Linked DNA regions of Marinagarivorans cellulosilyticus. The protein of the gene in region 1 interacts with the protein of each later gene in a pairwise test. Links are inferred from orthologs where the notes say so. Each region holds a gene or a part of one and is shown on either strand. Other genes may lie near its edges. The genes, in order: rlmKL and typA.

Evidence for each region.
Region 2: the proteins of rlmKL (region 1) and typA interact in binary tests that used the Escherichia coli proteins (3 or more experiments, as listed by UniProt). The link is inferred for Marinagarivorans cellulosilyticus from one-to-one orthologs.

Annotation. Positions count from the first base shown.
Region 1 is NZ_AP023086.1:3,966,643-3,969,895, forward strand. Bases 325-3,253 are described here. They hold rlmKL (bifunctional 23S rRNA (guanine(2069)-N(7))-methyltransferase RlmK/23S rRNA (guanine(2445)-N(2))-methyltransferase RlmL), read right to left. Parts: upstream 2,903-3,253; coding sequence 746-2,902; downstream 325-745. Other genes in these bases: uvrB (excinuclease ABC subunit UvrB), read right to left, coding at 325-710. Outside these bases: more of uvrB, read right to left, coding at 1-324. UniProt on the Escherichia coli protein: Specifically methylates the guanine in position 2445 (m2G2445) and the guanine in position 2069 (m7G2069) of 23S rRNA. Methylation occurs before assembly of 23S rRNA into 50S subunits.
Region 2 is NZ_AP023086.1:373,004-376,234, reverse strand. Bases 76-2,982 are described here. They hold typA (translational GTPase TypA), read right to left. Parts: upstream 2,479-2,982; coding sequence 673-2,478; downstream 76-672. Other genes in these bases: MARGE09_RS01335 (outer membrane beta-barrel protein), read left to right, coding at 2,768-2,982; htpX (protease HtpX), read right to left, coding at 76-529. Also shown: more of htpX, read right to left, coding at 1-75; more of MARGE09_RS01335, read left to right, coding at 2,983-3,231. UniProt on the Escherichia coli protein: A 50S ribosomal subunit assembly protein with GTPase and nucleotide-independent chaperone activity, required for 50S subunit assembly at low temperatures, may also play a role in translation.

The DNA.
Region 1 (3,253 bases):
ACTTTGTGCTGCACTTGCCCTGTTAGCGGATCAAATAACATGATTGACTCGACGCAATCATCAAACAACTCAATTCGCAGCGCTAAATCTTCACTATCAGCAGGGAATACATCGATAATATCGCCGCGCACACGGTAAGTCGCTCGATGAAAATCAATATCATTGCGGGTATATTGCAGCTCGGCCAGTCTCGCCAGCAATGCACGCTGATCCATTTCATCGCCGCAGACCAAATGAATCACCATTTTTAAATAGGCTTCAGGGTCCCCTAGGCCATAAATAGCTGATACTGTCGCGACAACAATGGCATCCTTTCGCTCCATCAAGGCTTTGGTAGCACTCAAACGCATTTGCTCTATGTGCTCGTTAACCGAAGCATCTTTTTCGATAAAAGTATCAGAGCTAGGGACGTAAGCTTCTGGCTGATAATAATCATAATAAGAAACAAAGTATTCAACCGCGTTATTCGGGAAGAACTCTTTAAACTCACTATAGAGCTGAGCCGCCAAGGTTTTGTTGTGCGCCATAACCATGGTTGGGCGCTGCAGCTTTTGGATAACATTTGCAATAGTAAAAGTTTTACCCGACCCAGTTACCCCCAGCAATGTCTGGTGTGCCAGCCCCGCCTCAATACCATCAACTAAAGCCTCAATCGCTTTAGGTTGGTCGCCCGCAGGCTTAAAGGCCCCTTTAACATCAAACGCTTTCATGTATCCACCTAAAAATCTACCCGCTAGAATCAACTTTACCGTTTATGCGTTATCGCAAAACATTGATGTATTTTTGTATTTCTAGAAAAATCCACATCAATACTTTGAGCGGTAATATCTTCAATGTTAAAACGTACCAACTCATCGGCATCAAGCTTAAATGTTCTTAAGTTATTGGAAAAGTACAACGTGCCCGTTGGCAATAATACATCCATGCAGCGCTTAATGAGTGCGACATGATCTCGTTGAATATCAAGCACATCATCCATTCGTTTTGAATTAGAAAAACTAGGTGGATCTAACATAATGACATCAAAGCCTTCACGACAACCCGCCAAATATTTACTGACATCCGACTGCACCAGCAGGTGATTCTCTTCTCCAATATGGTTGAGATCAAAATTGCGCTTGGCCCAAGCTAAATAAGTTTTGCTCATATCTACGCTAACAGTTTTTTTAGCGCCGCCTAACGCGGCATGAACACTTGCGGTAGCGGTATAGCAAAACAGGTTTAAAAATGATTTACCAAGCACTTCGCTAGCAATTTTTAAGCGCAATGGCCGGTGATCTAAAAATAAGCCAGTATCAATATATTTATGTAAATTAACCCAAAAAGCTGCATGCCCCTCCATCACCTTAATATCAGGGTTATCTGCCAAGGCAAATTTTTCGTATTGTTTTTCGCCTTTGTTTCGCTCTCGGGTTTTAGTGGCTATTTCGTCTGGCGCTTTTTCAAACACTTGGCATACAGCAGCATGTATTTCGTTAAATCGCGCTTTTGCAGCCGCGGGTTTAATTGTTTTTGGCGCCGCGTATTCTTGCAAATGCACTTCTCCTGCATAGATATCAATTGCTGCAGAATATTCAGGCATGTCAGCATCGTAAACGCGGTAACACTCATTACCTGTTTTCTTTAACCAAGGCTTTAAAGCTTTAACATTTTTGCGCAGCCGGTTAGCGACCATTTGTGCGCCATCAGTTAGCGATAAATTAATCGGCCGCTCTTCCGTTGCCTCCCCCTTCCTTAAGGTCGCTTCTGATGCCGCTAATATTTTAAATTGCTGCAATTCGCAAGCAATCGCACCATTAAACAACTTGTTTTTCTTGCTTGCGCGCATTCGCATATGCTGCGCAAGCTCGGGGTTACCAGTAAACACGCCCAGGGTCCAACCGGCAAAGTACTCTTTAGCCACTTGCGCCATTTGTAAATACGTCCCTTTAAGCGCCTCGACCTCACCTAAACGTTCACCATAAGGTGGGTTTGTAACGATAATGCCCGCAGGCCAACCATTATCGCATCGCAATTGTGCCAAGGTGTTGTGCCCCACAATAACCTTCCCCTGCAAACCGGCGCGCTGAATATTGTTATTGGCTGCGCGAAGCACAGGTGGATGCATATCAAAGCCAAAAATAGGCGGCAACGCTGTATCAGCAGCCTTAGCAAGCTGCCCTTTTGCTACCGAATATTGCCGCTCCCAGAGTGCGGGCTGATGAACACTTAAATGCCCAAAGGCCCAATGCTCTCGGTAAACACCAGGTGGCACATCGAGCGCCATTAATGCAGCCTCGGTTAAAAAAGTTCCAGATCCGCACATTGGGTCGATTAAACTACCACCATTAGCAGCCACCGCGGGCCAGCCCATACGCAACAAAATAGCGGCAGCTAGGTTTTCTTTTAATGGCGCGGCACCTTGCTCTTGGCGATAACCCCGCTGATGTAAACTGCCACCGGCAAAATCAAGCGCGATAGTCACCTCACCGCGATTTAAGCGCACATTAATCCGTACATCTGGAGATTGCTTATCCACATTCGGGCGCTCAAAGCCCGCTTCACGCCAATAATCAACAACAGCGTCTTTAACCCTTAACGCACCAAACTGTGTGTTATTAATTGCGCGGTTTGAGCCACTAAAATCTACAGCAAAACTGGCATCGGGCCGACAAATAGACTTCCATTCCACCGCCTTGGCAGCTGCGTAAAGGTCGTCGGCCGTCTCTACCAACGCTTTTTTAACACTCCACAAAACACGGTTGGCCAAACGCGAGTTCAATACCGCTTTATAGGCAAAGTCCAACTCACCGTCACAAGCAACGCCTGCAATCGTTTGTCTACAATCCTCAGCACCTAAGCTTTGCATCTCTTCTAATAACAGGTCTTCAAAGCCCTTAGGGCAGGTAACAAAAAATTGCATAACACTCTCTAATTAAAAAATAGTCTTAAAAATGGAACTTTAACTGCACAAAATGTACGACAAAGCTTTCACTTTTCTTATAACCTTAGCCGCTTAAAAAAGGGGGCATTAGAAAAAAATAGTTGTTCCTTGTTATAAGAAAATTTGCTTTACTGGTTATCCGCTAACGCAGCGGCTGGTTTGTAATATTGATGTCATCTGGGCGTGTTAGGCCACCCCGAAGGAGCAATATTGCAAACAGATCTTTAACCTTGATGTGAAAAACCTGGTACTGAAATTACCGCTCTATCTACGATAGAGAATGCCCCCAAAGATAGGCAAATATAGGGTTTCCCTAGCCTGTCTACAAAG
Region 2 (3,231 bases), 3.6 Mb from region 1 along the record:
TAATACGCGCAAAGAACATGACAAATGTATTCACCACACCTTGAATCAGCGCTAGCGTGACCATATCGCCATTCGCAACATGACCAATCTCGTGCCCCATCACCGCTTGCACCTCATCACGCGTAAAGCGGTCGAGCAAACCACGACTCACCGCTACCAAAGCAGCATTTTTATTCCAACCCGTCGCAAAAGCATTCGATTGCTGAGAGGGAAAGATGCCTACCTCCGGCATGCCAATGCCCGCTTTTTCCGACATCTGTCGAACCGTTTCAAGCAACCAGGCCTCTTCAGCATTGCGCGGTTGCTTGATGATGACTGTTCGAGTACTCATTTTCGCCATCCACTTCGATAGCAAAAGAGAAATTAGCGCACCAGAAAAACCAAATACAGCACAGAAAGCCAAAAGGGCCTGAAGGTCTAACCCGCCACTTTGATCGAGATAGCGTCCAACCCCTAATAAATTCAGCGTTAAACTCGCCACCAAAATAACCGCTAAGTTGGTCCCCAAAAAAAGCGCAATCCGCATCATGATCAATAACCTCACCTATTTTTTAGCCCGAACCATTTCAGGCTAAACACTTCATACCGCAAGCCAATATGGTTGCGACTAACAAAAACTCAAGCCAAAAAAAAGGCCGCAAAAGCAGCCTTTTCTTCAAATATTCAAACCAATTACTTTGCGCGTTTACGCTCATTTTCGGTTAATAGCTTTTTGCGCAAGCGAATGCTTACCGGTGTTACTTCAACCAACTCGTCATCCTCGATAAACTCTAAAGCTTGCTCTAATGTGTGCTTAATAGGCGGCACTAGCGTCAAGGCTTCATCAGTACCCGATGCACGTACGTTCGTTAACTGCTTACCCTTAATGGGGTTAACTGCCAAGTCGTTATCACGCGAGTGAATACCAATGATTTGACCTTCATAGACATCAATCGCATGCCCCAAAAATAAGCGGCCCCGGCTTTGTAGGTTAAACAACGAATAAGCTGCTGTTTTCCCTTTGACCATACTGACAAGCACGCCGTTTTGGCGACTCACAACATCACCCATTTTCACGGGACCGTAGTGGTCAAAGATACTTGTCATAATGCCCGAGCCAGATGTCATGGTTAAAAACGCACCACGGAAGCCGATCAAACCACGCGAAGGAATAATAAACTCAAGGCGTACACGCCCTTTGCCATCAGGCTCCATATTGGTCAGCTCACCTTTACGCAAGCCAATTTCTTCCATAATAGAGCCCTGATGCTGCTCTTCCACATCAATAACAACTTGCTCAAAGGGCTCATGAATTTCGCCATCAACGTCCTTCTGAACAACTTCTGGACGGGAAACCCCCATCTCGAAACCTTCACGGCGCATGGTTTCAATGAGTACAGACAAGTGAAGCTCACCACGGCCAGAAACAATAAACTTATCGGGCGTATCACCAGGCTTAACGCGCAATGCTACATTGTGGATTAACTCTTGATCCAGACGGTCTTTAATATTTCGCGTAGTAACGAACTTACCTTCTTTACCCGCAAAAGGTGAGTCATTCACGATAAACGTCATACTAACGGTTGGCTCATCAACACTCAGTGCTGGCAATGCTTCTACGTTTTCTGGGTCACACAGGGTGTCTGAAATGCTTAAGCCATCGATGCCGTTGATACATACGATGTCACCAGCCTGCGCAAGCTGAGTTTCAACCTGATCTAAACCCAAGTAACCTTTTACGTTTAGTACCTTGCCTTTGCGCTCTCTGCCATCAGCGGATTTCACAATCACCTGCTGGTTAGGCTTAAGCGTACCGCGGGTAATGCGGCCCACACCAATAACACCTACATAGCTATCGTAAGCTAGGGCAGAAACCTGCATTTGGAAGGGGGCTTCAGGGTCTACTTTAGGTGCCGGGCACTGATCAACAATCATTTGATACAAAGGCGTCATGTCTTCGGACATTTCTTCTGGGTCTAAACCAGCAATACCATTCAGCGCCGAGGTATAAACTACAGGGAAGTCTAACTGCTCCTCGGTGGCACCAAGAGCATCAAACAAATCAAAGATCTGATCCATAACCCAATCAGGCCGCGCACCTGGGCGGTCAATTTTGTTGATAACAACAATAGGACGCAAACCTTGTTCGAAGGCTTTTGATGTAACAAAACGTGTTTGCGGCATTGGCCCATCGACGGCATCAACCAACAAACATACGCTGTCAACCATCGACAGTACGCGCTCCACTTCACCACCAAAGTCGGCGTGACCAGGGGTATCCACGATGTTAATGCGGTAATCATTCCATTGAATAGCTGTATTTTTAGCCAAAATGGTAATGCCGCGCTCTTTTTCTTGGTCGTTAGAATCCATAACGCGCTCAGCACCTTGATCCTTACGGTCGAGGGTGCCAGACTGCTGGAGCAATTTGTCTACTAGCGTGGTTTTGCCATGGTCTACGTGGGCAATGATGGCAACATTGCGCAAATTATCTATCACAGAACACCTCAAGGAGTGTAAAAAAAGGACTGACTTTCGGTAAGAGCAGCTATGCTTGCTCTTATATGAAATAAAAGGAAGGATCTAGAGCGTTTTTCCGGCGCGCATTATAGCTATCTATCCGCGCCGGCGATAGCCACCATCCGACCTTTGTCGCATCTCTCTTAAGGTATGTTTGACAATCTCGTAAATTCACCGAATACTTGAGCTATTACTAGGCCAGAGTCTGGCGTGGGAACCTACAATAACGAACAGCGCAGAAGCGCTAACCCTTGGAGACACCAAAGTCATGAAAAAGCTATTGCTGATCGCCCTTTCTACCTCTCTGGCCATGGGCGCTAACGCTGCAGATGAACGAAAGTTTTACGCCGGCGCAGCCGGCAGTTTCTGGAAAGTGTCTGACAAATCAACCGGGGACACTAATTTTAATCTGTCTTCTTTAGAGGGGGCATTCGGTTATGAAGCTCTGCCATGGTTAGCTGTAGAAGCGAGATTCGGCTTCGGTGTAGAGCGGCAAACTGAAGACTTAGGCGGCAACTACTCATCCGAAGTCACTATCAACGATCCAGACTCAACGACAACGCCTCCAGAAACAATGGAGGCAATTCGGTACACAGAAATACGCATGCCCATCAAGGCAGAGCTCAATTATTACGGTAGCATTTACCTTAAGCCACAAATGAAAAATGACGTGGCAGTGGTTTATGGGCTGATTGGCTACACAATGTTTGATGCAGACTTTAGTGAAGCAAG